DNA from 2 places in the Limosilactobacillus allomucosae genome. Region 2 is predicted to be linked to the other one. Evidence: predicted binding sites of a transcription regulator. Region 2 holds the regulator's gene; the other holds the start of a gene.

Region 1 (15,006 bases), 730 kb from region 2:
CGCGCAGTGTGCTGGCTGCCGTGGCAAAATCGTCGGTCCGCATCTTCTGAACCGTCGTAGCGTCATGGTAACAGACGAACTTTTCACCATCATAGTAGTAGCCTGGCGGGAATGGATAGATCTCATCGCAAAGATCCATCAGCGCCTTGGCAGTTGAGGCAAATGACATCTTATGCTCGCCTTTGGTATAACCATAAAACATTGGTCGAATGCCAACTGGGTCGCGGGCGGCAACAACGCGCTTAGTGGTTTGGTCGTATAAGACAAAGGCAAATTCCGCGTCCAGCATCTTGCACATTGTATCCAGGCCATATTTCTTATAGAGTGGAATCAAGACTTCGCAGTCACTGTTGCTGACAAACTCATACTCTGGGGCCAAGTTCTTTTCCAATGCATAATAGTTGTATATTTCGCCATTGCAGACCAAGATGCAGTCACCACTTACGAAAGGCTGCATCCCCCGCTCAGACAGGTCCATGATGGCCAGGCGATTAAAGCCAAAGACCTTGTCATCCATTGAAATCGTCCGGGTCATATCAGGTCCACGATCGTTCAGCTTAGCCAAGGCATCCGCAAAAGCCTTGGGTGCAAACTCACTGGAACCAGCGGCTAAAAATCCACACATCTTGTTCTCCTCTTTCCTCTTAAAACATTAAATATTAAAATATAGTATATCGCACAGTTTGTTTTTAATAAACTTTTAATTTTAAGAAGAAGGTATTCTAAACTCGCTGGTACTTATTATTTAATTGTTTTTGCCGTACTGATTGTTAAAGATTATTAAGTCTGATATTGCTTTTTCTAATTAATTGACGTTAAAACCGTTTTCAACAAATATTTATAAATATCCATAAATTTATGGCTGCCGCTACTGATTTTGAAAGGAACACGCAAAAATGCTGAAACACGAATATCATTCCCCATTAGGTACCATGACTATGCTGGCTGATGACGCCGCCTTGCATGGTCTCTGGTTCAACGACCAAAAATACTTTGGTGCCGACTACGCATTAGACGAAATTGCCGTTGGTGAAAATTCCATCATTAAACGCACAACAGCCTGGCTCGATCAGTATTTCGCAAAACAGGATCCCGACCCGCATACCATTCCGCTGGCCTTAGAAACTACCCCCTATCGGCAGCGCATTCTAAATGCATTGCAGAAAGTCCCCGCTGGCAGCACCATCACCTATCAGGAACTGGGACAAAAAGCCGCGCCTGATCAAAGTATTTCAAAAGGAGCCGCGCGGGCAGTCGGTGGCGCCGTTGCCCACAACCCGATCCTGATTTTGGTACCCTGCCATCGCGTTATTGGCAGTGACGGTCGCCTGACTGGCTATGCTGCCGGCACCGCACGCAAGTTGGCTCTGCTGCAGTTGGAAGGCGTTGATTGCAAATAGCAGCGCCAATCGCAACGAGACATTGATTGCAAATAGCGGTGACAATCGCGACGAAACATTAATGGCAAATAGCAGTGACAATCGCGACGAAACATTAATGGCAAATAGCAGCGCCACATTGATTGCAAACCAAAGCACGAATCAACAAGAAAGGCTGCGATTAATGGATTTGCATAAGTAACTTAGGCCAAGGTTATGAATCTGTAGAAAAGACGGCAATTAATAAATCAACAAGAAAGGGAGCAATGCAGACCAAAGCAATGAATCAATAATTAAGGCAGTCACAATCGCCTAACGCCAAGAAACGATCGCAAACGACCATAATCGCCAAAATTCTTAATCAAAGATGCGCCTTGCAGTCCAATGCCGAAACCGCGCTAAATAAAAAAGATCTCACCGAAACTTACGATGAGATCTTTTTTATGAACTTATTTTAGTGGAACTGCATCCCGCCATCGACTTCCAGAGTTTGACCAGTAATGTAGTCAGAATCTGGACCAGCCAGGAAGGCAACGGCATTAGCAACGTCTTCAGGTTCAGACAGGCGTTTCAGCGCGATGTCCTTAGCAAACGTCTGCATGCCCCATTCATCGCTCTTGCCTGCATTCTTGCCGACTTGGTGAGCAATGTCCATCATCATTGGCGTCTTCACGATCCCAGGTGCGTATGCGTTAACCGTCGTGCCTTCTTCAGCCAGTTCACGAGCCGTAACCTGCGTGATCCCACGAATGGCAAACTTGGAGCTGGAGTATACGGTCAGGTTAGGGTTACCAACGACCCCGGCTTGGGAAGTAGCGTTGATGATCTTGCCTGGGTGGCCAAGCTTCTTAAATGCGGCATGAGCAGCCTGAACGCCCCAGATCGTACCACCAACGTTGATGCTGTAAACATTTTGCAGATCTTCAGGCGTTACGGTGTCAATTGGCGTCGTTGGAGCAACCCCGGCATTGTTAACCATAACATTGAAGTCGCCGTAGTGTTCAACGGCTTGGTCAACGGCAGCAAAGACTTCATCGCGCTTGGCAACATCGGCCGTAACGGCAAAAGCTTCACCGCCATTTGCCTTGATGCCTTCAACTACTTTTTGCAGTGCGTCCATGTGGCGAGCAACAACGACGACTGAAAAACCATCTTTAGCCAAACGTTCAGCGATTGCCTTACCAATTCCTTGACCTGCACCGGTAATTAATGCAACTTTTGCCATAACTATTGCCTCCTAAAGATTGTGAATTAACTATCAAATTGTTGAGATAATTCTAAACGAACATCATCAAAAAGTAAATTAATTTCACTAATGTAAACACAATGAAAACGATTTTTGGCTCAACCAACAAAAAAGTTAAATCATGAGCAAAGTTTCCCCAGCTAAGTCTGTTTACAACGGAACAGTCAGCAGTTGTGCAATCGTTTGCTATTTTAGATTTTCACCTTGTTGAAATTCGTGAACTATTTTGCAGACAAGTTGATTTTCATAAAAGTTGTTATTAAGCCGTTGCAATCGCAGAATTTCAAGTTGCGGTTTTGTTTTGGCAAGTTTTTTATTCAGATATTCGCGCTTAAAAATAAAAACAATCCTCATGATTCATCAACATGAGGATTGCTGAACAGATTTACGATTTACGCAGCCGATGCAAAGTATCCGCAATTTATATCAGGCAGCGCTACTGCAGCAGAATCTTTAAAAGTCGATTCAACTCAGAATAAGACAGCTGCAGACGCTTTTTTAAGGTTTCCGTCGCGGGCATGGCATCATTATGCAGGTTTAGATAAGTCGAGTATTGATGAAGTCCATTCAGTTCGTGCGCCTTCATATAGTCGATTACCAAAAACGTCAGATCGGCATTGGAATACCGGCTCCAACGACTGGTTTTACGAATGCTTTCACCGTATTTGGCAGCATAGCGTTTCTTGAGTTCCTCAAAAGAAAAGCCATAGCGCATCAGCGAATCGTAGCTGACGCCCAGAACCGGTCGGCAGCGCAGACGAAAATCCTTTACATTATAGAGCTTTTCGCGACGCATAAGTTCTAAGGCCCCATTTACGACCTGCTCACATGTCTGCGGGTCTGCCAAACGAATGGACTGCTTGGTACCTAGATGCTTGCTGGCTCCCTTTTTACCATTTTGCGCAATGTTTTTCTTGGCATCATAACTAAATCCCAGGTCATGCATCAAATCGCTCCAAGACATTTTGGTGATCTGCATGGCACTGTTTGGCGAAGGCGCCTCGCCACGATGATAGCGATCTTGATAAACAGTGCGGCTAGGATTATTTTGAATACCCAAACGGATGATTTCTTGTTTCAGCAGAACTTTAATGATTTCTGGATCAGCAGCTTTATGCGGCATAACGACAACCTTCTTTCGTAAAAGGCTTTAGTCTAATGATACCGTAATTCAAGCAAAAAATCCCCTAATCTCTTAAACTGATGATCGCTATCACGTTTAGCTGTCTGACATTTCGGTAAATAATTGACAGTAACTGTCAAGCCGCTATGTTCATCCACGTCATGTTTAATCGTAATGTCTCAGATTACCGCACTAAAGCTGGTTATTTGCATAAGACCAAGCATACCAAGCCGAACCGTTGAACAATGCCGACCATCTTATCATTGCTAAATCTAGATGCCAAAAGCCAGCTTGCCGCAGACGCTATTTGATTCATACCAGACTCAGCCATGATGCTTCTTGACTAGTTTGCATTTTTAGATGGCAGCATAAGCGACCCGACAGCCATACTCGGTTAAAAATGAGCTCAAGACGTCCGCATCCAGCCAGACGGTCGCCGTATTGGCATTGGCATGAACCCCAATCAAGCCGCCTTGAAAATCTTGGTCTAAGTAAACCTGCACTTGATGCTCAGTATCATTCAGCGCTCCCATCGGCGTTACTGATCCTGGACGTAAAGCCAAATATTTCTCCATGTCTTCAGCTGAGGCAAAACTCAGATGCCGCGCTCCGATTTCTTTACGAAAGGCTTTCAGATCCACGCGCTTTTGCGGCATGATCGACACCAAGTAATAGTGTTGGTGCTTATCATCGCGCAGGAAAAGATTTTTGGCCGCCGTTTCTGGATGAATCAGATTCAAATCCGCAATCTGGTCAATGCGATCAACTGCCGGATGCCGCTGCATTTCATAGTTGATCTGCTTTTCATCCAGCTTGGCTAACACGTTCTGAATTTTCTTTTCGTTTTCTTCCATATCAATTCATCGCCTTTTGAGTTTTAGCATTGATTATAAGGCAGCTTATCGCTTTCAAGAGTCAGAATTTTTATTTTCTCAAAATTGCCAGTTTTTATTGCCGATTTTGGTAGTTTTAATCAAAACCAGGATGGCAATTGACTAGTTGTTTTTTAGGATGCGATTGAAAAGAGTTTTTAGTGGAGAATCTGAACTATATGAAAAAGCATTTTTCACATAGAGACGCTCTGCCCAAAAATACATAATAATTGCCCCAGACAATGCGAATAAAACTGTAATCCATCCCGCTTGATAAGAAACAGCTGCACGAGCTAATCTAACCGGCATAATTCCCTGACTCATAAACGGCATGTATGATAGAAACCGGATCACGCCAGTATTAGGATTCTCCTGCGCCAAAAAGCTTAACAAGTAAGGTACCATCATGATAGTGCCAACAATTGAGACTGCTTGTGAGATATCCTCACTTTTGGATACAAATGACGCAAAGATAGCAGCCAAAAATATATAAAGTATAATTGATAGCAACGTCAATAGGACGACAATTACTAAATATTCTGCATCAACATGACCAAAATATTTAACCGGATCGAACCAGGTCATCAAATCAGTCTGTTTAGCAACTAGACATACCAGGCCACCAATCACCAAATAGATCAGCAGCTGCAATGTAATCAGAAAACCAATTCCAAGCATCTTACCGGCAAAATGCTTTCGAGCAGGAACCGCCGCCAGAATTCCTTCAATTAAGTGATTGCTCTTTTCTATTCCGAGTTCGGTTCCAGTAATGTTGATATAGCTCACCAATAAAACAAAGGCGAGCATCACAATTACCTCTCCAAGATTTTGAGCAGCGTTACTATTCTTTAATTTAACTGCTTCTTTTTTATTAATGGCCTGTTGTTTAATCGTAGGCTGCTTAACAATTTCCGACCACTGCTTAATATTTAGTCCATAACTTGAAGCCACGAATTGAGAACTTAAGCCATTAAGATTTTTCTCAAGTGCCTCAATCGGTAATGACTTATTTGAATCAGCATTATAGCGATAGGTTATTTTTGAGAAATCATCGCTGACGTATAAAATTCCATCTAAAACACCATCTGTTAGATAAGATTTGAGACGCTTATCATCTGTGACATCGACTTTTCTATTGACTTGATAGGCATCAGACTTTTCAGATTCAATTGCCTTCTTTATATCGCTATTGGCAACAACCGCAATAATCGGTCTGCTGTTATTATTTTGCCGATGCATTAATCCAACAAAACCAATCCCTATCAAGAATACTGTTACTGGCGTAAGAATCATCCAATAATAGGCAGGTGACAATAGGCGTTTTTTCAATACCATTTTGGCAATTGTCAAAATCTTACCCATGTCTAGCCACCTCACTTTCAGTTATCATGCAAAAAATATCATCCAGTGTTGGTGGCAACAAACGATATCCTTGTAATGAATCCCATTGCTTAGCAAGTTTAATCACATCTCGTGCATGCCGTTCCGAGTCAAATGTAATAATCTTACCAGGATAATCATCAACTATTTTTTCAACGCCTGTGATCTGCTCAATTGCTATATCATTAAAGACTCCTTCAAGATACGCTTTGTTTCTGCCAAACGTTGCTCTGATTTCATTGATTGGCCCATAAAGACGCTTTTTCCCATCTACCAGCATCAAAATTTTATCTGAAACCTCACTGACATTTTTCATATTATGCGAAGAAAAAATTACTGCCGTGCCGTCTTGTTTAAGTTTTTTTACTATTTCAATCAATAAACTGATATTGACCGGATCTAATCCTGAAAAAGGTTCATCTAAAATCACCAACTGCGGATGATGAATCAAAGCCGCAATTAATTGAACCTTTTGCTGGTTTCCCTTTGACAGGTCTTTAATTAAAGTTTCTTCATTTCCTTTTACCGCTAACGCATTCATCCAAAATGGCAATTCCCGTTCAGCTTTTCTACCGCTATAAGCATGCAGTCTGGCAAAATATAATACTTGTTCCTTAATGCTTAGATTGAGGTACAGTCCGCGTTCTTCTGGTAAAAAGCCAATCTTATTCAAAATCTTCTCATCAAGTTTGCGGTTATCGATTGTAATCTTTCCTTGATCTGGTACTAAGAAGTTCAGAATCATCTTAAAGGTCGTTGATTTTCCAGCGCCGTTCTGTCCAACGATTCCCAAAACTTCTCCTCGATTAACACTAAAGCTAAGTTTTTCTACAGCCGTAAGCTGACCAAACCTTTTCGTTACGTTATCTACTTTTAACAATACTAACATCACTCCAAATGAAAATCTTCACGTCAGATTATTGTATGTTGATAATTAACGTGCTTTCAATAAACGATTAAAAATTTGCATATATCGTGGATAAGTTAATCATTACGTTTAATAAATTCATAATCTAAATATATTCAATCACTTTTGAAAACTCTGATAAAATCCTCCCAGGTACCAACTCGCTTGATTGGGGGCAATTATATTATCCTGACCGATTTCTCGGCAGCATCGAGACTGCTACATTAAGTCGTAAGCCAGCAAATGTATTTAGTTGCGTCATCTGCCTGATAAACGGCTTGGCTTTGTGAAAGAAAAACGGATTGCAGAGGCTAAGGGCGCCAAAAGTACCTACTATTGGTTGATTTGGCGCCAAAAGTAGGTAGTTGCATATTTGTTCAGCCTAACTTTACCTACTTATGACGCCTTTTATTGAAATAGTAGGTAAAGATGTATATTTAGAGGTTGATTGGACCACACCGACTTTGTGAATTACCTACTATTGCGATACTTTTGTTAAATAGTAGGTAGTATTAGGGATACCTAACTTGATATACATTGATTTTTACCTACTTATACATCGATTTTTTCAAAAAGTAGGTAATGAGATTTTCGTCATATGTTATTATGCAGAATTTTTTGAATAATTCAGTCTAATCAAGCATAGCCACTAATTTTTCAATGATCAGCCAGCCCAACTTGCAGAGAAAAGAATTTAATCATTTCCGGTTGGTTTTAGTTTATGTCCATTGACCTCAGCTAAAATTAAAAATTCCTCACTCCATTTTTGAAACAGGGAATTGATCTTCACCAATACGATTTGACAATGACCCAAAAGAACGTGTTTCCTTGCCATTTCTCAAAAATCAAAAAAACAGCCATCAGTAAAAACTGATGACTGCTTAGTAAAGATATATAACCGAATATTTAATGCCTCCGGTGGGGGTCGAACCCACACTCCCTCAACGGGAACTGGATTTTGAGTCCAGCGCGTCTGCCAATTCCGCCACAGAGGCATAAGTCTTTACTAAAAGGTGGTAACCGGATTTGAACCGGTGATCGAGGTTTTGCAGACCTGTGCCTTACCACTTGGCTATACCACCAAATAGTGCCTGAACGTCTCGTTCAAACTATCCAACAGTTGGTAGACTGTTGGATAAAAGGGCGGTATGTGGGATTCGAACCCACGCATGTCGGACCCACAAACCGATGTGTTAACCAAACTTCACCAATACCGCCAAAATATTCAGTTGAGCAGGGATAGTAGGAATCGAACCCACAATGACGGTTTTGGAGACCGTAGTTATACCGTTTAACTATATCCCTATAATAATGGAGGAGGGTGGATTCGAACCGCCGAACCCGAAGGAACGGTTTTACAGACCGTCGCGTTTAACCACTTCGCTACTCCTCCATAAAGTGGCGCGGGACGGAATCGAACCGCCGACACACGGAGCTTCAATCCGTTGCTCTACCAACTGAGCTACCGAGCCATCCTTGTGGACGCAACTATTCAGTTGCAATGGAGGATACAGGGCTCGAACCTGTGACCCTCTGCTTGTAAGGCAGATGCTCTCCCAACTGAGCTAATCCTCCATAAGTGACCCATGCGGGATTCGAACCCACGATACCAGCGTGAAAGGCTGGTGTCTTAACCGCTTGACTAATGGGTCATAAGAAACGGAGAGTAAGGGATTCGAACCCTTGATACAGGCTTTAACCCGTATACAGCATTTCCAATGCTGCTCCTTCGGCCTCTCGGACAACTCTCCAATATCCGAACCCTGACACACAATGCCAGGTGCCAAAGTTCGTTTAGATGTGCATGGCAATGCCCTATCCTCGCAGGGAGCGATCCCCCAACTACTTTCGGCGCGTTGAAGCTTAACTTCTGTGTTCGGCATGGGAACAGGTGTATCCTTCAAGCCATCATCACCACACTAATCCTTTTCAGGATTGAGAGCTTGTACTCTCAAAACTAAACAATATCTATTCTTCTCACGTTCAATCGAAACACCTTTAAACTTGGTTAAGTCCTCGACCGATTAGTAATGGTCCGCTCCATGCCTCGCGGCACTTCCACTTCCATCCTATCTACCTCATCATCTCTGAGGGGTCTTACTTCCATAAGGAATGGGAAATCTCATCTTGAGGCGAGTTTCACGCTTAGATGCTTTCAGCGTTTATCTCATCCATACATAGCTACCCAGCGATGCTCCTGGCGGAACAACTGGTACACCAGCGGTATGTCCATCCCGGTCCTCTCGTACTAAGGACAGGTCCTCTCAAATTTCCTACGCCCGCGACGGATAGGGACCGAACTGTCTCACGACGTTCTGAACCCAGCTCGCGTACCGCTTTAATGGGCGAACAGCCCAACCCTTGGGACCGACTACAGCCCCAGGATGCGATGAGCCGACATCGAGGTGCCAAACCTCCCCGTCGATGTGGACTCTTGGGGGAGATAAGCCTGTTATCCCCAGGGTAGCTTTTATCCGTTGAGCGATGGCCCTTCCATGCGGAACCACCGGATCACTAAGCCCGACTTTCGTCCCTGCTCGACCTGTCTGTCTCGCAGTCAAGCTCGCTTGTGCCTTTACACTCTGCGAATGATTTCCAACCATTCTGAGCGAACCTTTGGGCGCCTCCGTTATCTTTTGGGAGGCGACCGCCCCAGTCAAACTGCCCACCTGACACTGTCTCCCACCACGATCAGTGGTGCGGGTTAGAGTGATCATAATGCAAGGGTAGTATCCCACCAGCGCCTCTGCCAAAACTAGCGTCCTGGCTTCTATGGCTCCTACCTATCCTGTACAAGCAGTACAAGCACTCAATATCAAGCTACAGTAAAGCTCCATGGGGTCTTTCCGTCCTGTCGCGGGTAGCCTGCATCTTCACAGGCAATTCAATTTCACCGAGTCTCTCGTTGAGACAGTGCCCAGATCGTTACGCCTTTCGTGCGGGTCGGAACTTACCCGACAAGGAATTTCGCTACCTTAGGACCGTTATAGTTACGGCCGCCGTTTACTGGGGCTTCAATTCAGGGCTTCGCCGAAGCTAACTCTTCCTTTTAACCTTCCAGCACCGGGCAGGCGTCAGCCCCTATACTTCATCTTACGATTTTGCAGAAACCTGTGTTTTTGATAAACAGTCGCCTGGGCCTTTTCACTGCGGCTGATCTTGCGATCAGCACCCCTTCTCCCGAAGTTACGGGGTCATTTTGCCGAGTTCCTTAACGAGAGTTCGCTCGCTCACCTTAGGATACTCTCCTCGACTACCTGTGTCGGTTTGCGGTACGGGCAGTTGATTATTCGCTAGAAGCTTTTCTCGGCAGCGTGACATCAACGACTTCGCTACTATAATTTCGCTCCCCGTCACAGCTTGTCAACCTGCTGATAAGCATTTGACTCATCAACTGACTTGCTGCTTGGCCGGACACTTCCAATCGTCCGGATCGCTTAGCCTTCTGCGTCACTCCATCACTCAAGCACAATCAACTGGTACAGGAATATCAACCTGTTGTCCATCGTCTACGCCTCTCGGCCTCGACTTAGGTCCCGACTAACCCTGGGAGGACGAGCCTTCCCCAGGAAACCTTAGTCATTCGGTGGACAGGATTCTCACCTGTCTTTCGCTACTCATACCGGCATTCTCACTTCCAAGCGCTCCACCAGTCCTTACGGTCTGACTTCATCGCCCTTGGAACGCTCTCCTACCACGCATCCTGATGGATGCATCCATAGCTTCGGTAATATGCTTAGCCCCGGTACATTTTCGGCGCAGAGTCACTCGACTAGTGAGCTATTACGCACTCTTTAAATGATGGCTGCTTCTGAGCCAACATCCTAGTTGTCTGTGCAATTCCACATCCTTTTCCACTTAGCATATATTTAGGGACCTTAGCTGATGATCTGGGCTGTTCCCCTTTCCACGATGGATCTTATCACTCACCGTGTGACTCCCGAGTAAAAATCAATGGCATTCGGAGTTTATCTGAAGTCAGTAACCCATGACGGGCCCCTAGTCCAAACAGTGCTCTACCTCCATGATTCTAAACCTCGAGGCTCCCCCTAAAGAGATTTCGGAGAGAACCAGCTATCTCCAAGTTCGTTTGGAATTTCACCGCTACCCACACCTCATCCCAACCATTTTCAACTGATACGGGTTCGGTCCTCCAGTGCGTTTTACCGCACCTTCAACCTGGACATGGGTAGGTCACCTGGTTTCGGGTACATAACTGCGTACTTCGTACGCCCATTTCAGACTCGCTTTCGCTGCGGCTCCGGTTTTTCCACCTTAACCTTGCACGCAATCATGACTCGCCGGTTCATTCTGCAAGAGGCACGCCGTCACACGTAAATGTGCTCCGACAGCTTGTAGGCACATGGTTTCAGGAACTGTTTCACTCCCCTCCCGGGGTGCTTTTCACCTTTCCCTCACGGTACTGGTTCACTATCGGTCACTAGGGAGTATTTAGCCTTGCGAGATGGTCCTCGCGGATTCCGACGGGGTTTCACGTGTCCCGCCGTACTCAGGATCCTGAACTGAGAGTGTGACGTTTCGTTTACTGGGCTATCACCATCTTTGGCGTCGCTTCCCAACGACTTCAACTACGTCGCACTTTGGTAACTCAAATGTTCAGTCCTACAACCCCAACAAGCAAGCTCGTTGGTTTGGGCTCTTCCCGTTTCGCTCGCCGCTACTCAGGGAATCGAATTTTCTTTCTCTTCCTGCAGCTACTTAGATGTTTCAGTTCACTGCGTCTACCGCCTGACAGCTATGTATTCACTGCTCAGGCAATCATCGACTAAGATGATTGGGTTTCCCCATTCGGAAATCTCCGGATCAAAGCGTACTTACCGCTCCCCGAAGCATATCGGTGTTAGTCCCGTCCTTCATCGGCTCCTAGTACCAAGGCATTCACCATGCGCCCTTCATAACTTAACCTTGATGATCTTACGATCACCTCAGTTATTGAGTATGCGATTAATTTCGTTAATAAAACTCAAATAACGCGGTGTTCTCGGTTTAATTGTGAATAAAGAAATAAATATTATTTAGTTTTCAAAGTACAAGCACCAGTCAAACGACTGGCAATGGAGAATAACGGGATCGAACCGATGACCTCCTGCTTGCAAAGCAGGTGCTCTCCCAGCTGAGCTAATTCCCCATATATGGGTCTAAGTGGACTCGAACCACCGACCTCACGCTTATCAGGCGTGCGCTCTAACCAACTGAGCTATAGACCCAACAAGCGAACGATTATTGAGATGAGGTGGTAAACCCCTCAAAACTGAACGCAGTTTCAACGAATGTGCAGGTTTCCGATTAATTCCTTAGAAAGGAGGTGATCCAGCCGCAGGTTCTCCTACGGCTACCTTGTTACGACTTCACCCTAATCATCTGCCCCACCTTAGGCGGCTAGCTCCCCGAAGGGTTACCCCACCGACTTTGGGTGTTGCAAACTCTCATGGTGTGACGGGCGGTGTGTACAAGGCCCGGGAACGTATTCACCGCGGCATGCTGATCCGCGATTACTAGCGATTCCGACTTCGTGCAGGCGAGTTGCAGCCTGCAGTCCGAACTGAGAACGGTTTTAAGAGATTAGCTTGCCCTCGCGAGTTCGCGACTCGTTGTACCGTCCATTGTAGCACGTGTGTAGCCCAGGTCATAAGGGGCATGATGATCTGACGTCGTCCCCACCTTCCTCCGGTTTGTCACCGGCAGTCTCACTAGAGTGCCCAACTGAATGCTGGCAACTAGTAACAAGGGTTGCGCTCGTTGCGGGACTTAACCCAACATCTCACGACACGAGCTGACGACGACCATGCACCACCTGTCATTGCGTTCCCGAAGGAAACGCCCTATCTCTAGGGTTGGCGCAAGATGTCAAGACCTGGTAAGGTTCTTCGCGTAGCTTCGAATTAAACCACATGCTCCACCGCTTGTGCGGGCCCCCGTCAATTCCTTTGAGTTTCAACCTTGCGGTCGTACTCCCCAGGCGGAGTGCTTAATGCGTTAGCTGCGGCACTGAAGGGCGGAAACCCTCCAACACCTAGCACTCATCGTTTACGGCATGGACTACCAGGGTATCTAATCCTGTTCGCTACCCATGCTTTCGAGCCTCAGCGTCAGTTGCAGACCAGACAGCCGCCTTCGCCACTGGTGTTCTTCCATATATCTACGCATTCCACCGCTACACATGGAGTTCCACTGTCCTCTTCTGCACTCAAGTCTGACAGTTTCCGATGCACTTCTTTGGTTAAGCCAAAGGCTTTCACATCAGACTTATCAAACCGCCTGCGCTCGCTTTACGCCCAATAAATCCGGATAACGCTTGCCACCTACGTATTACCGCGGCTGCTGGCACGTAGTTAGCCGTGACTTTCTGGTTAGATACCGTCACTGCGTGAACAGTTGCTCTCACGCACGTTCTTCTCTAACAACAGAGCTTTACGAGCCGAAACCCTTCTTCACTCACGCGGTGTTGCTCCATCAGGCTTGCGCCCATTGTGGAAGATTCCCTACTGCTGCCTCCCGTAGGAGTATGGACCGTGTCTCAGTTCCATTGTGGCCGATCAGTCTCTCAACTCGGCTACGCATCACAGCCTTGGTAGGCCGTTACCCTACCAACAAGCTAATGCGCCGCAGGTCCATCCCAAAGTGATAGCCGAAGCCATCTTTTAAATTTGAATCATGCGATTCAAATTGTTATGCGGTATTAGCATCTGTTTCCAAATGTTATCCCCCGCTTTGGGGCAGGTTACCTACGTGTTACTCACCCGTCCGCCACTCGTTGGTAAACCAACGTCAAGTCCGTGCAAGCACGTTCAATCAGTTGGGCCAACGCGTTCGACTTGCATGTATTAGGCACACCACCGGCGTTCATCCTGAGCCAGGATCAAACTCTCATATAAAATATAAGAACTTGAAAAGCTCAAATTTAAATTAAGCGAATTGACTTCGCAAATGTTTTTGCATCAATCGTAATGATTGATGACCCTGCACATTTGTGTTCGTCGAAACTGTATTCAGTTTTCAAAGGTCTACCATGTAACCGATTCAATCGATCAGTTACAACATTTATTATTTTAACACTTGTCAATTATTTGTCAAGAACTTTTTTAATTCTTTTTTCAAACGCTTTAAACAAGCGACTAGAATAATATATCATGAAGTCACGCAACTGTCAACAACATTTTTAAAGTCGTTAATAACTGCTAGAAGCAAATCTGACTGTCATCAGCACTTGCCTCATCGACAACGATAATTACTATACCGAGATTGTGGCTAATCGTCAACTATATTTTAAAAGTTTTTCTGCTAATTTTAAAAGAACGAACAAACTAAGCTACAGCAATTTTAACCAAGCGGGAAACTCGGTGGTTATAAACTAAACTATTTTTGAATATTCGAGTCGCATTCAAAAAGAATTCTTAAACTCGTACAGACAGCGATAGACTTCGATTGCCGTTAGATCCAAGCTGTCAAACGTCAGCTGAGCAGCCGGCTGAAACTGCTCTAAAGTAAACTCACCGGTGCTTTGTCGATACGTTACCGTACAGACTTGAATGCCATAAGCAGAAAAAGTACGCTGCTGAAGGTCCCCATGCGTATCTTCTGCCATTGCATCCAAACGACGCAAAATCCGCTGCAGTTCTGAATGAATCATGATCTAGCCTCACTAACTACTAAAATAAAAGAACCCAATCCAAACGACCAGGTTCTGCACTATATATTATATCGTTATTAATCAGGTTCATGCACTCGATCTGGCTTGATCATTAAAGCAAACATCCCGGCAAACATGCCAAAGTAGTAGGTCAGAATCCGCCAGAGCAGCATTGCCAGCACCAATTTGCTTCCTGAGGCAATAAAACTTGAGAACAGCACCGAAAAGCTGTATTCTGCTCCCCCTGTCCCACCAGGAATCGGAAACAGCGAGATCACCATAAAGATCAAAACGTTTAGACTGACTACCATCAGCACGTTCAAGCCATTGATGCCCAGCGACAGCATAATGAAATAAGGAATCAGATAATAAAACCCCAGCTGCAGCAGAGTAATCAAACTCACTTTAGCCATTTTGCCGTATTCGCTTTTGATTTTTAGGCTTTCTT
Region 2 (15,006 bases):
GCCGCCTTGAGGAGCAGCTGGCTGATCATTCTTTGGTTCTGGCTTATCAGCAACAACGGCTTCAGTAGTCAAAAGCATTGCTGATACCGAAGCAGCGTTTTGCAGTGCCGAGCGCGTAACCTTGGTAGGGTCAACGATGCCGGCCGCAACCATGTCTTCATACTTGTCAATGGCAGCGTTGTAGCCGATGCCTGGCTTTTCGCTCTTCAAACGGTTAACGATGATTGAGCCTTCAACACCAGCGTTTTCAGCGATTTGACGAACTGGGGCCTCCAATGCCTTCTTAACGATGTTGACACCCGTTGCTTCATCGTCGCTTTCGGTTTCAACGTTTTCCAAGGCAGGAATTACGTTGATCAAAGCAGTACCACCACCAGGTACGAAGCCTTCTTGAACGGCAGCCCGCGTAGCGTTTAAAGCATCTTCAACGCGGTACTTCTTTTCCTTGAGTTCCGTTTCAGTAGCAGCACCGACCTTGATTACGGCAACCCCGCCAGACAGCTTGGCCAGACGTTCCTGCAGCTTTTCTTTGTCGAATTCAGAAGTCGTGTTGGCAATTGCCTGCTTGATCTGTTCAACTCGTTCAGCAATTGCATCCTTAGCACCGTTGCCGTCAACGATCGTCGTGTTGTCCTTGGTTACGGTAACCTTGTTGGCAGAACCAAGTTGAGCAATCGTAGCATCCTTTAAGCTCATGCCCAGGTCATCAGAGATTACGGTACCACCAGTCAAAATGGCGATATCCTGCAATTGAGCCTTACGACGATCGCCAAAGCCTGGCGCCTTAACCGCGCAAACGTTGAACGTCCCGCGAATCTTGTTCAATACCAAGGTTGGCAGAGCTTCACCGGTAATGTCGTCAGCAATGATCAAAAGCGAGCGGCCTTCTTGAACAACAGCCTGCAGCAATGGCAGAATGTCTTGAATGTTGCCAATCTTCTTGTCAGTGATCAGAATGTATGGATTGTCCAGATCAGATTCCATCTTGTCCGTGTCGGTTACCATGTATTGAGACATGTAGCCGCGGTCAAAGCTCATCCCTTCAACCACGTCAACCGTCGTGTCAACGCCACGGCTGTCTTCAATCGTGATTACGCCATCGTGGCCAACCTTTTCCATGGCATCGGCAATCAGTTCACCGACTTCAGGGTTGGCAGCAGAGATGGAGGCAATTTGCGCAATGTCATCCTTGCTTTGCACTTCATGACTCATCTTGTGCAGTTCTTCAACGGCAGCCTTGGTAGCCTTGTCGATACCGCGACGAATGCCAACTGGGTTAGCACCGGCAGCAACGTTCTTCATCCCAGCGTTAACGATGGCTTGCGTCAAAACGGTTGCCGTCGTCGTACCGTCACCGGCGTTGTCGTTGGTCTTGGAAGCAACTTCAGAAACAAGCTTGGCGCCCATGTTTTCAAAGTGGTCTTCCAATTCAATGTTCTTGGCGATCGTAACCCCATCGTTAGTAATCGTAGGCGCGCCATAGCTTTGTTCCAAAACAACATTGCGACCCTTAGGACCGATCGTCGTCTTAACCGTGTTGGCCAGCTTGTCTACCCCACGCAGCATTGCCTTGCGTGCATCTTCAGAAAACTTAATTTCTTTTGCCATTTTAGATTTTCACCTCATTAATATTGATCGAATGCGAAAACAAGTCTATTTAGTCAACGATGGCAACCAGGTCTTTTTCACGAACGACCAGGTACTTTTCACCATTGTATTCGACTTCATTGCCTGCGTACTTGTCAAACAGGACGCGGTCGCCTTCCTTAACGGCTGGAGCAACTTTTTGACCATTGTCCAGGTAACGGCCTTCGCCGACTGCTACAACCGTACCCGTCGTTGGCTTATCCTTGGCATTGTTAGCCAGGACAATTCCGCCAACCGTCTTTTCTTCAGCTTGTTCCGCTTTAAGAACAACGCGATCTCCTAATGGTTTTAACACGTTAATCCCTCCATCAATCATCATTAATAATTCAGATATTCTTTTTAGCACTCTTATCACCCAAGTGCTAATTACATGATCTACTATATCATGATCTTGCTAAAATGCAACAATTATTTTGACCAATTTTGACTATTATTTTATAGAAATCGCTTTAGTTGCCATTCTAACGGCATTTTGACTTTTTGACTTTTTATCAAAAAACGCATGACGATTGCTCGCCATGCGTTGAGTTATTTTTGACTGTCTTTAGTATTGTTATTTTCAATAAAGTAGATCAGAGTCTGCAGTTCATTGGTCAGGTCAATATTTTGTACCTGAACGTCTTTTGGCACTGACAGACGAACCGGCGTAAAGTTCAAGATACCATGAACTCCGGCTTCGACCAGCTCATCAGTAACAGCCTGCGACTTTTCGCCAGGCACCGTTAAAATAACGACATCAATCTGCTGTTCTTGCAGCTGCTTTTTCATCTCGCCAACCGGGTAGACAGGAATCCCACTCTTAACGGTATTTGCTAAGGCTGGTTTAGGATCAAAAGCCGCGCTGATTCGCAGATTGGTGCTTTGGTGGAAATTGTAGTTCATCAAGGCGCTGCCCAGACTGCCGACCCCAACCAAAGCCACACTGGTCAGCTTATCTTGATTCAAGATACCCTTGAAAAAGTTCAAAAGCTTTTCCACATCATAGCCATAGCCGCGCTTGCCCAATTCGCCAAAATAGGAAAAGTCGCGTCGAATCGTTGCCGAATCAACTTTAACCGCCTCTGATAATTCAGTCGATGAGACGCGCCGTTTATTGGCATTAAGCAAAACGTTCAGATACCGATAGTAGACCGGCAACCGCTTAGCCGTGGCACGGGGAATTTTACGCGTTGCCATTAATAGATTCCTCCAATTCAGATTCTAGTTTGTGAAAATTATTCCTTAATCATTTTAACAACTCCGCTAAAGTTTGTGAACTATTTTCCAAGAAAAGAATCGATTTTTATTTAAACATGTTCTCTATTATGCTACAGGCTTCACTGCATGTCCATTAATGATTTGTGAAATCCATGTCATCAGCTGATCATGGATGTTTTGACAATGACAAGTGATTTTTTGCGACATTAATTCAAAATTTAACATTACTAATCAGTCCTGTTCTCCAGCTCGCGACCTGGTCTGATCTTGTGCTACAATCTTAACTGACTATCTACTTTAAAAAATGAGGTTGAATTATGCTGCTATTGCAAACCAATAATGTTGAACGTCGCTTTGGCAGCGATGTTTTGTTTCATAATATGAATATGCAGATTCAAGAACATGGCCGAACTGCATTGGTCGGACGCAACGGTGCGGGCAAAACGACCTTCTTGAAAATCATTGCCGGTTTAACTGAACCTGACGAAGGCACGGTTACTCACGCCCGCGACCTGACGATTGGCTACCTGGCTCAGAATCAAGGACTTGACAGCCAAAACTCAATCTGGACCGAATTAGACAGCGTCTTTGCTCCTTTACACGAAATGGAAAGACAGCTGCATGAACTGGAGAATCAACTGGGGACACTGACGCCTAAAGCTACGGACTACCAAGACGTTTTAGCAAGCTATGACCGTTTATCCGAGCAGTTCAAAAAACAGGGCGGCTATGAATATGCGTCTCGCATGCGAGGAGTACTGCACGGTTTTGGTTTTGATGAAGCAATGTATGATACTTCAGTCAATGCGCTTTCTGGCGGTCAAAAAACCAAGCTGGCCCTGGCAAAGATTCTGCTGCAGTCACCCAACCTTTTGATCCTAGACGAACCAACCAATCATTTGGACATGGGCGTCTTAAGCTGGCTGGAAGACTATCTTAAAAGCTATCAGGGCGCACTTTTGATTGTCTCTCACGACCGCTACTTCTTAGATCGCGTAGTCACCGACGTTTACGATCTTGACAATCATACGCTGATCCACTATACCGGCAACTATACGCAGTTCGTAACCCATAAGCGTGAACGGCTGCAGGCTGAATGGAAGCATTATGAGCAGCAGCAAAAAGAAATTGCCAAGCTGGAGGATTTTGTCAATCGCAACATCGTAAGAGCTTCAACTACCAAACGTGCCCAGGCTCGCCGCAAGCAGCTGGAAAAAATGGATCGCTTGGAGCGGCCGACTACCGATGATTCCTCGATTCATTTTCAATTCCACAGTGACCACGCTTCGGGCAACGAGGTCTTGGATGTCGATGAACTCAATATCGGCTATCAAGATCAAAAGCTGGCTGGCCCATTGTCGTTTAAGGTTCGCAAAGGTCAGCGCGTCGGTATTATCGGTCCAAACGGAATTGGCAAATCAACGCTTTTAAAGACGCTTTTGAAAAAGATTCCTAAACTTAGCGGGACGATCAAATTCGGCGCTAATCTGGAAATCGGCTACTACGACCAGGAACAGCAGCAGTTGCATCCTGAAAAGACCGTTTTAGAAGAAGTCTGGGACGACCATCCTGAAGTTTCCGAAAAAGACATTCGCTCGCTTCTGGGCAGTTTTCTATTTGTTGGCGATGACGTCTACAAACCGGTCAGCGCGCTTTCAGGTGGGGAAAAGGCACGTCTGGAGCTGACCAAGCTTTCATTTATGCCAATCAACTTTTTGATCCTGGATGAGCCAACCAACCACTTGGACATTGACAGCCGCGAAGTCTTGGAAACAGCCATTAACGAATTTGATGGGACGGTTCTGTTTATCTCGCACGACCGCTACTTCTTAAACCAGGTCGCTACCGATATCCTATATATGACGGCTCATAACATGACGCATTATGAAGGAAACTACGACGACTATCTGACCCAACAGGCAAAACTGGAGCAGCAGACACAGCCAGCAGCCAAAGTCAAACAGTCAACCGGTCAGCTTTCCTATCAGCAAAGCAAAGAAACTCAGCGTGCCCGACGCAAGCTGCAGCGGCAGGTCGATCAATTAGAAAATCAGATGGGGGAACTGGAGACCAAGCAGGCCGCGATCGAAGCTGAGATGGCCAAGCCTGAAATCGCCGTCGACATCGCTCAGCTGACCGATCTGCAAAAAAAGCTGGATGCCTTAAAAGCCCAAAGCGAAGACGTTGAGCTGCAATGGACTGAAGCCGCCGAAGCCCTGGAGATATTTGATCAAGAAAATCAATAAGCATATACGCTGCCGATCAACATAAATAAAGACCGCTGGACCAGATTTGATCCAGCGGTCTTTTTATTGACGGAACTTACGCGTATTTTCCGCCAAATGAACCAAGCCGCGCAGAAAGTCATGCGTCGTGGCTTCATAGTCGTACTTTTTGCCTAATTCGTAAATGTAGCCATTGATGTAGTCGACTTCGGTATTTCGACCATTATGCATATCCTGATACATTGAAGGATAGTGCAGTGGATTGCCGACGCGGCTGACGTATTCAACCGTCTTCCATTCGGTCTCACGATCATTGAGCAGCTTGATGCCAGCTCGTTCAGTCACGTCATAGGCTTCATTAATCAATTGTTTGCTCAGCCGTTCAGCACCAGGATAATCGATAAACTGACCCATCTGAATCTCAAACAGCGTACAGATCGTATTGACAACCGAGTTAAAGACAACCTTGGTCATCAAAGTTCCCAAGAAGTTGGTCGTCAAAGTCGGATTCAGATTGGCAGCCTTAAAGTCGGCAATGATCTCATGCGTGCGCTCATCCGGCTTTTCCGTTTCGTTGGCAACATTGATTGATCCAGCACCTGGCTTGCCAATAAAATCAACGTCGCCAGCCTTGTTTAGCACAGTCCCGATCAGACAGGTTCCGGCTAAAACATGCTCTTTGGGAAAATACTTGTTTAGTTTTTCAACGTGACCCATCCCATTCATGCCTGAAAAAACGTACTGCTTTTCTGGCTTAAAGAAATGGGCCGAGCGCTCTAAGAGGTCCTGCAGCGTCATCTGCTTGGCAAAAACGATAAAAACGTCTGGCTCGCCTTGATACTCTTCTGGTGAATAAATATTGACCGGAACCAGATGCCGATTTTCATGGTCACGGGAAACATAGACCCCACCTTGTTTTTTGATGGTTTCAACTTCGGGTGCCCAGTTGTCGACAAAATCAACCTGCGCACCCGCATTTTCCTGCAGCAGCACCCCAAAGCGCAATCCCATCGCACCTGCACCTAAAACCGTATATCGCAGCGTCATCTCAATCACTGATCCTTTCCTAAAACTTAATTAAAACATGTCATTGGGCCTGATTTATTTCACTTCTTAATCAACGCCTTATATTCTAATCTTATTTTAATTAAAAATCAATGAGAAAAACCTGTTATTTAAAATAGATCCGACAGTGACGATGGCAGCCAGGATTAAAATCATGCCCACAGCGCGGACAGCTTCCCTGCTGATATTGTGCAAACTGCATCAAGCAGCCACAGACACCGCATAAGACTGGCCAGTTGTCTCGCTCACAGGCCATGAAATGATGGTTTTCTAAAGCATCATGACATCGATAGCAGGCATAGTATTTTTGGCAACGACTGCATTTCAAGGCCGCAACGTCAACTGCCAAGTGATAGTGCCGACAGCGGCCAGCCTGATCTAAATCTAAACCGTGAATTTCCATTATGACGTCATCCCTGGCAGATCAACCTTGGTCACCTCGCCGCTGATAAACGACTTTTTCGTGCCATCTGCCAACTCCAATACCAGGCCGCCTTGATCGTCAATGTCGACGGCTTTGCCAACTGCTTCATCATTGCCGATTTTTAAGACGACTGGCCGATTCAAGACCAACGAATGAGCCCGATACTCTGGCAGGAATTTTCCTGAATCGTATTCACTATAAACGTTCATGATTGCAACCAAAAGCCTGGCAGCCAGCTGATTTCGATCAATGATCTGCCTAGGGGCAATGCTGCCGGCTTTTTGAGCCACTGCCGCCGGAAAATCGACGGTCGATAGATTAATCCCGATTCCTACAATTAATGCTGCCGACGATGCCGATTCCAGTTCCAGCGTTGCCTCAGTCAGAATACCGCAGACTTTGTGACCGTTCATATAGATATCATTAACCCACTTATATGAAAAATCACGATCAGGAAAGGTTTGCTTCAGTACTCGACCAACTGCAACGGCGACTCCGGTTGTTAAAAGGCCAATTTTAGGCAGCGCGCTCATTGGATTATGCGGCAAAACCAAGCTAAAATACAAGCCTGTCTTTTGCGGCGAATAGAACTGGCGGCCGCGTCTGCCATAGCCGGCCGTCTGCTGATCAGCTAAAAACGCGACTGGCTGGCTGGGCTGATGACTGCTGAGATACTGCTTAGCCCAGTTTTGCGTTGAATCAATGCTTGATGCCGTATGAATCTCGCCATTAAATTCATCGCGAGTCTGCATCTTGATTACCGCTGCATCCAAATGATCCGTTCCTAAATATCGATAGCCAAGCGCTCGCTGACTCTCAATCTGGTGTCCTTGCCTGCGCAGGGCAGCGACGCCTTTCCAGATGCTTTCGCGACTGATCTTTAAGCGCTCCGCCAGCTGACTGCCTGAAATCCATTGCTGCTCATTAAGCAAGAAAATTTTAAGCAGCTCATCTTTAGTCCCCATTGCGATTCCTCTTTTCTAGCCAAGATTCAATACTGGTACACGCCGCAGCTGACGAGCAACGGCTACTGCCACGCCGGCTTTGATCAGGTCGCCAGGAATAAATGCCAGATTGGACATCAATGCCGCCGTCAGCTTGATGTGCGACTGCCAGCTGAGCCAAACAGATCCCGTAACATCAATAAACAGCACGCCGGCCAGCACGATCATCAAAAATTCCTGCCACCAATTCCAATGACTGCCAAAACGCTGCCGCAGACTGCTGATCAAAAGCGGTGCAAACAGCCAGGCCAAAAGGTAGCCTCCAGTTGGACCGGCAAAAACGGCAATTCCCCCGCTGCCGCCAGTCAAGAAAGGAAAGCCAACCGCAACTAACAGCAGAAGCAGAGCCACTGAGGTCGTTCCTTCTTTCGGCCCCAGAATCTCACCGGCCATCATGACCCCCATATTCTGCAGTACGATTGGGACCGGAATAAACCCTAGCGGAATACCTGGGATCATGCCTAAAACGATTAAGATTGCCGTCATCAAGGCGGTCTGCGTTAAATGAACAATATTTTGACGTTTCATTTTATTCCTTCTTTCAACTTGTAACCCTTATCTTAAATTTAGGGTTACAAGAATTTTAAAATAAGAGCCCAGCTCAAATTAGAACTGAGCTCATTGGTTATTGATCGATTATTTTTGGTGGTCTGCCATAAAGGCTTGAATTCGTTGAACCGCTTCTTTTAAGACATCCATGCTGGTTGCATAGCTGATCCGTACATGATCATCCATTCCAAAGGCCGCGCCCGGAACGACTGCCACGTGAGCCTCATCGAGCAGCGCGTTGACAAACTCATCAGTCGAGGCAAAACCGGTCAGCTTAACGGCTTCGCTGACGTCAGGGAAGGCATAGAAAGCTCCGGCCGGCTTTACATCCAGCTTAAAGCCTGGAATCTCGTTTAATAACGGATAAAGCGTGTTGATGCGTTCCTCATAGGTAGCGCGCATTTCTTCAACACAGGCCTGATCACCGGTAACAGCTGCCAAAGCGGCATATTGACTGACGGCTGCCATGTTGCCGGCTGCATGACTCAAGAACGTCTTCAGACCCTTGACTACCTGTTCGTCAGCAATGGCATAGCCAACGCGCCAGCCGGTCATCGAGTAGGTCTTAGACATCCCATTAACCAGAATCGTCTGCTTACGGATCGCTGGTGACAGGTCCAGCAGCGAGACAAACTTGGTCCCGTTATAGACCAGCTTGCCATAGATATCGTCAGCAATCACGATAATATCATGCTCAACGGCCCAGTCGCCAATCGCCTGCAATTGTTCGCGCGTGTAGACGGCACCAGATGGATTGTTAGGCGTGTTTAAGATCATGGCCTTCGTCTTAGGCGTTCGCGCGGCTTCTAATTCTTCAGGAACAACGGTCAGGCGACCAGCTGCCGGTTTTACAAAGACTGGCTTGGCACCGGCCAGCTTAACCTGTTCGCCATAGGTTACCCAGTATGGCAAAGGAATCAAGACCTCGTCGCCTTCATCAAACAGTGCTTGTCCCAGGGCGTACAGCGTCATTTTAGCACCATTCATTACTACCACGTTATCCGCCGTGAAGTCTGTGCCATGATCGGCGTTTTCTTTATCGGCGATTGCTTTTCTTAACGGCTCAATGCCGGCTGCCGCGGTGTAAAAATCAACCTTGCCAGACTCAATTGCCTTAATCGCAGCCTGTCCGATGTGCTTAGGCGTATTGAAATCTGGCTGACCGATTGAAAGGTTCAAGACGTCAATGCCTTGCGCCTTCATTGCCTTGGCCTTGCCAGACAAAGCCAGCGTTGCTGAGGGTTGAATGTTGCTTACGCGTTCTGAAATTTCCACTGTTTTAACCTCGCTTTATAAATTAATACTGTCAAGCTGTATTAGCTTAAAGGACTCATTTGAATCAGCAGGTCTTGGCTTTCCATCGTCGAGCCGGCCTTGGCATAGACTTTATCAATCTTACCGTCAAACGAGGCCTTGATCGTTGTTTCCATCTTCATGGCCTCGGTTACGACCAGCGTCTGGCCCTTCTTGACTTCTTGACCGTTTTCGACCATCACGTCAACGACCGTCCCATTAAGCGGCATCCCAATCTGACCTGGATCGTGCGGATCGGCTTTTGGCACGCTGACCTTGGCCGTGGCCGCATGTGTCTGATCCTTGACCGTCAAGACCAGCTGCTGACCGTTTTCGGAGAACAGTAAGTGGCGGTTGCCGTCAACGTCCATGTCAGAAACCGTATTGAGCTCAAGAATCTCCGTACGACCCGGCCGCAGATTGACGTAGATCTTTTCGCCTGGGCGCATTCCTTGATAGAACGTATTCGTGTCCAGGACGCCGATCTTGCCATATTGACGATTGCGCTTGACATAATCAAGATAAACGTCTGGGTACAGTACATAGCTGATGACTTCTTCAGCGGTTGGCTGGCGCTTCAGCTGCTCAGCCAGTTCCTTGGTCATCTGATCAAAGTCAACTGGCTGTGCCAGACTGCCGGGACGAACCGTAATCGCTGGGTGATCCTTTAAGACGACTTTTTGCAGCTGCTTTGGAAAACCGCCATATGGCTGACCAAGATCACCTGCAAAGAAGTTGACTACGGATTCTGGGAAGTCGAGCGTTTCGCCGCGTTCGATAATGTTTTCGGCATTCAGGCCGTTTTGGATCATAAAGATGGCCAGATCGCCGACTACCTTAGAACTTGGCGTAACCTTAACGATATCGCCAAGCAGGGCATTAACTTCACGATACTTGGCCTTAACCTCATCAAAGTCGTCCAGTCCCAGCGACTTAGCCTGCTGCTGCAGGTTGGAGTATTGGCCACCAGGCATCTCCGTTTGATAAATGTCGGTCTGTGGTGACGTAATGCCGTTCATGAAGTCTTGGTAGAGCGGCTTGACCTGTGCCCAGTAGTCATTGATCTTTTCAACCGTTTCAATATCCAGTTCTGGCTGCCGTTCATTACCAGCTAAAGCATAGTAGAAACTGCTCATGCTTGGCTGACTCGTCGTTCCCGAAAGCGCGCTGGAAGCTACGTCAACCACGTCAACGCCGGCTCTGGTAGCCTGAACGTAGGTTGCAACCCCATTGCCAGTCGTGTCATGCGTATGCAGGTGAACCGGTACGTCATACTTGCTCTTCAGTTCGCCAATCAGTTCATAGGCGGCCTGTGGCTTGAGCAGTCCAGCCATATCTTTGATGCCGATGATCTGGGCCCCGGCATCAACCAGCTGACCAGCCAGCGTCTTGTAGTAGTCCAGCGTGTATTTATGCTCGTCTGGGCTGAGCAGGTCGCCCGTATAGCACATCGTCCCTTCAGCAATCTTGCCAGTCTGCCGAACGTATTCAATGCTCTTTTGCATTTGTTCGATCCAGTTCAGGCTGTCAAAGATTCGAAAGACGTCAACGCCATCTTCAGCACTCTTGTCGATGAATTTCTTTAAGACGTTGTCAGGATAGTTCTTGTAGCCAACGGCGTTCGATCCCCGCAACAGCATCTGCAGCATGGTATGCGGCATCTTTTCACGCAGAATCTTCAGCCGCTGCCATGGATCCTCGCCTAAGAAGCGGTAAGCCACGTCAAAGGTTGCCCCGCCCCATACTTCAGCTGAGAAGACGTTTGGCATGGCGTGATCGTAAAGGTCGGCAATCGGCAGCATGTCTTTGGTCCGCATCCGTGTGGCAAACAAACTCTGGTGCGCGTCCCGCATCGTCGTATCAGTGATCAGAACCCGCTTTTGGGCGCTGACCCACTTCATTGCCGCCTCAGCTCCGTCACGATCCAGAATATCCTTGGCATTGACGATTGGCAGTCCATTATGACGCTCAAGGTTGATCTTTGGCGCCTTTAATTCGGCAGCATGAACCTGTTCGCGCGCCTTGACGCCATTAAAGCCGTTAACGGTAACGTCACCAACATAGGTCAGCAGCTGCTTGGCTGCATCCGGTTTTTCATGTTTGAAATCGAACAGCTCTGGCGTCTGATCAATAAACGTCGTATGCGCCTGACCAGCCTCAAAGACTGGATGATGCAAGACGTTGAGCATGAACGGAATGTTGGTCTTAATGCCGCGAATCTGGAACTCATGCAGCACTCGAATCATACGCCGGACTGCTGACTTAAAAGTTCGACCATGAACGCAGGCCTTAACCAGCAGCGAATCAAAGTATGGCGTGATTACAGCCCCGGCATAGGCATTGCCCCCATCAAGCCGTACGCCCATCCCACCAGGTGAACGATAGGTTTCGATGCGGCCAGTATCCGGCATAAAGTTGTTTTCTGGGTCTTCAGTCGTTACCCGGCATTGAATCCCGTAGCCGTTGTACTTCAGCTGATCCTGGGCCGGCAGCTCAAGATCCTGATACAGATCGGCACCATCGGCAATCAGAATCTGCGACTGGACGATGTCGACATCGGTAATCAATTCCGTAACGGTATGCTCAACTTGAATCCGCGGGTTGACCTCAATAAAGTAAAAGTCCTCATCCGTGACCAGGAATTCAACCGTACCGGCATTTTGATAGTGCACGCTTTCCATCAGCTTAACGGCTGCCTGGCAGATTGCCTGGCGTCGTTCTTCGCTTAGGGCCAGACTAGGCGCAAACTCGATCACTTTTTGATTCCGTCGCTGAACCGAGCAGTCACGCTCAAACAGGTGCATAACGTGCCCATGCTGGTCAGCCAGAATCTGCACTTCAATATGCTTAGGGTTCTTCAGATACTTTTCAACGTAAAGCTCATCATCGCCAAATGACTGCTTGGCCTCGCTGCGGGCACGATCGTAGGCGCCATCGAGCTCATCATCATCGTGAACGATTCGCATCCCGCGACCGCCGCCGCCCATGGCTGCCTTGATCATGATCGGATAGCCATGCGTATGCGCGAATTCACGAACCTCATCAATTGACTGGACCGGCTCATCCGTACCTGGAATCGTCTTTAAGCCTGCCTTGACCGCAACTTCCTTAGCCGCAACCTTGTCGCCAAACAGCTGCAGCTGACGAACGGTTGGCCCGATAAAGATAATGCCGTTATCCGCACATTTTTGCGCAAACTCTTCATTTTCAGCTAAAAAACCGTAGCCAGGATGGACCGCATCGGCACCAGTCTGCTTAGCGACTCGAATAATGTCATCCATATCCAGGTAGGCCTCAATTGGCTTTTTACCTGCGCCAATCTGATAGGCCTCATCCGCCCGGAAACGATGGACGCCGTATTCATCTTCTTTGGCATAAACAGCAACCGTCTTCAAGCCCAGCTCATGACAGGCACGAATGATCCGAACTGCTATTTCGCCACGATTGGCAATTAAAACTTTCTTCACGAAATACACCACCTTGATCAATCGTCAACAGTAACGAACTTTCTCCCTACCTCAAGGCAAAATTATATCATAAATTTTTAGGTTGATTGACTAAAAAATGAGAAATCGCTAAGATCAGCCAATAAAAGCCGAACCATTTTTTAATTTTTTAAATAACTTTCCTGTTTTTAGCAAAAATTAAAAGGATTCAGAACTCTGAATCCTTTTGCACGTTAGATTAAATGAACGCCTTTATCAACATAAATAACGTCGCCGGCAATTCCTTTTGACAGGTCACTCATCAAGAAGGCGCAGGTCCCGCCGATTTCTTCTAAGGTAACGGACTGCCCATCAGTCGTCCGCTCCTGTGACATCTTCAAAAGATCGCTGTGGTTGTCAATTCCCGTAACCGCCAGAGTCTTCATCGCCCCAGCCGAGATGGCATTTACCCGCACGCCCAGCGAGCCCATGTCGCGCGCCAAATAGCGAACGCTGGCTTCTAAGGCTGCCTTGGCGATTCCCATGACGTTGTAGTTAGGAATTGCGCGCTCTGAGCCAAAATAGGTCAAAGTAGCAATGCTGGCAGGATCGTTGAGCAGGTCAAGCTCATGAGCTGCCTTGGCAACGGCAATCAAAGAATACGCCGAAACGTTTTGCGCCAGCGCATACCCCTCACGACTGACGTTTAGAATCGAGCCGCTCAATTCTTCTTTTTTAGCATAGGCAATGGCATGGACCAGTCCATCCACTTTGCCGAATCGCTGCTTAATTGCCGTAAAAGCCTTCTGGATGCTGTCGTCGTTGGCAACGTCGCATTCGACCAAACGTTTTTCATCCCCAACCAAACGACTGACGCTTTTTTTCATCCGTTCGTTTTGATAGGTGTAGATCACGGTTGCCCCCTGCTTTTCCATCGCCTGAGCACATCCCCACGCAATCGAGCGCTTGTTGGCTACGCCCATGACGACGATTTGCTTATTGCTTAAAATTCCTTCCATTGTTTTCCCTCACTAAAACTTTCTAAAACGTTGCTGGCGACGCTGAAGCAGTTCAGCTGGCGTTAGTTTCTGCAGTACTGCCAGCTCACGAGTCAAAACCGCATCAAGATTGGCAATGACGGCTTGATGATCGGCTGGCTCGGCAATGATCCCCTCAATGACGCCCTGCTTTTTCAAGGCTTGCGGCGTCAACTGCATGATCTCAGCTGCCTCAGCCGCGCGTGAGCTGTCTTTCCACAAGATCGAGGCAAATCCTTCTGGCGAAAGGATTGAATAAGTACTGTTTTCAAGCATCCAGACCTCATCGCCACAAGCCAGCGCCAACGCACCGCCACTGCCGCCTTCGCCAAAGACCACCGTGATGATTGGAATCGCCAGCTTGCTGATCTCCAGTAGATTCTGAGCAATTGCCGATCCCTGACCATTTTCTTCTGCTGACTGACCAGGGTAGGCCCCCGGCGTATTGACAAAGCAAAAGACCGGTCGACCAAACTTTTGCGCCTGCTTGATCAAGCGCAGCGACTTGCGATAGCCACCCGGTTCCGGACAGCCAAAATGACAGTCCATGCGTTCTTCAATACTTTGACCGCGATCAGTCGTGATCACCGTCACTGCCTGACCGTGAAAGTCTGCAATGCCGCCTTTAATCGCCGGATCATCAGTTCCATTGCGATCACCGTGCAATTCAATAAAATCAGAAAATAATTGCGTTAAAATTTCTGCACTGGTGATCTTTTCTTCACTGCGCGCGGCCTTAACGATTTCAACCGCCGTTTTTTCAGACATGCATGGCACCTCCCAGCTTAAGCAGGCGTTCCAGCATTGCCTTTTCATCCGTGCGTTTGACGATTGCATCTACAAAACCGTGTTTCAGCAGATTTTCAGCAGCCTGCAGGTCATTAGGAATCTTTTGATGCATCGTCTGCTCAATTACCCGTCGGCCGGCAAAGCCTACCAATGCGTGCGGCTCAGCCAGAGTAATATCGCCTTGCATGGCAAAACTGGCCGTAACTCCACCCGTCGTTGGTCCGGTTAAGACGACTGCATAAAGCAGCCCAGCCTGATCATGTGTGGCAACCGCATTGCTGATCTTAGCCATCTGCATCAAAGAGTGAATTCCTTCCTGCATTCGGGCCCCGCCAGATGCCGTAACCATGA

Evidence for each region. The regulator Rex, encoded in region 2, represses fermentation and respiration genes when NADH is low (regulators of the CRP and FNR family bind a similar motif). The targets are predictions, from matches to a motif close to TTGTGAANTANTTCACAA.
Region 1: ABC765_RS09105 ((S)-acetoin forming diacetyl reductase) is a predicted target of Rex. The motif match lies at 2,624-2,641, and genes of this name have one in related genera.

The regions. Positions count from the first base shown of each region.
Region 1 is NZ_CP154878.1:1,968,311-1,983,316, forward strand. It holds gene asnB (asparagine synthase B) at 1-625, opposite strand, end outside; gene ABC765_RS09100 (methylated-DNA--[protein]-cysteine S-methyltransferase) at 897-1,400, shown strand; gene ABC765_RS09105 ((S)-acetoin forming diacetyl reductase) at 1,834-2,604, opposite strand; gene ABC765_RS09110 (hypothetical protein) at 3,062-3,748, opposite strand; gene ABC765_RS09115 (prolyl-tRNA synthetase associated domain-containing protein) at 4,105-4,602, opposite strand; gene ABC765_RS09120 (ABC transporter permease) at 4,744-5,982, opposite strand; gene ABC765_RS09125 (ABC transporter ATP-binding protein) at 5,975-6,880, opposite strand; tRNA gene ABC765_RS09130 (tRNA-Leu) at 7,818-7,902, opposite strand; tRNA gene ABC765_RS09135 (tRNA-Cys) at 7,919-7,989, opposite strand; tRNA gene ABC765_RS09140 (tRNA-His) at 8,050-8,124, opposite strand; tRNA gene ABC765_RS09145 (tRNA-Trp) at 8,142-8,212, opposite strand; tRNA gene ABC765_RS09150 (tRNA-Tyr) at 8,220-8,300, opposite strand; tRNA gene ABC765_RS09155 (tRNA-Phe) at 8,307-8,379, opposite strand; tRNA gene ABC765_RS09160 (tRNA-Val) at 8,410-8,482, opposite strand; tRNA gene ABC765_RS09165 (tRNA-Glu) at 8,488-8,559, opposite strand; tRNA gene ABC765_RS09170 (tRNA-Ser) at 8,568-8,658, opposite strand; rRNA gene rrf (5S ribosomal RNA) at 8,710-8,826, opposite strand; rRNA gene ABC765_RS09180 (23S ribosomal RNA) at 8,912-11,833, opposite strand; tRNA gene ABC765_RS09185 (tRNA-Ala) at 11,984-12,056, opposite strand; tRNA gene ABC765_RS09190 (tRNA-Ile) at 12,062-12,135, opposite strand; rRNA gene ABC765_RS09195 (16S ribosomal RNA) at 12,227-13,803, opposite strand; gene ABC765_RS09200 (DUF1797 family protein) at 14,310-14,558, opposite strand; gene ABC765_RS09205 (lysylphosphatidylglycerol synthase transmembrane domain-containing protein) at 14,636-15,006, opposite strand, start outside.
Region 2 is NZ_CP154878.1:337,086-352,091, reverse strand. It holds gene groL (chaperonin GroEL) at 1-1,608, opposite strand, end outside; gene groES (co-chaperone GroES) at 1,658-1,942, opposite strand; gene ABC765_RS01565 (redox-sensing transcriptional repressor Rex) at 2,176-2,823, opposite strand; gene ABC765_RS01560 (ABC-F family ATP-binding cassette domain-containing protein) at 3,162-5,090, shown strand; gene ABC765_RS01555 (ketopantoate reductase family protein) at 5,154-6,116, opposite strand; gene ABC765_RS01550 (CHY zinc finger protein) at 6,241-6,537, opposite strand; gene ABC765_RS01545 (biotin--[acetyl-CoA-carboxylase] ligase) at 6,537-7,523, opposite strand; gene ABC765_RS01540 (biotin transporter BioY) at 7,539-8,090, opposite strand; gene ABC765_RS01535 (pyridoxal phosphate-dependent aminotransferase) at 8,199-9,386, opposite strand; gene ABC765_RS01530 (pyruvate carboxylase) at 9,428-12,871, opposite strand; gene fabI (enoyl-ACP reductase FabI) at 13,084-13,848, opposite strand; gene accA (carboxyltransferase subunit alpha) at 13,861-14,634, opposite strand; gene ABC765_RS01515 (acetyl-CoA carboxylase carboxyltransferase subunit beta) at 14,627-15,006, opposite strand, start outside.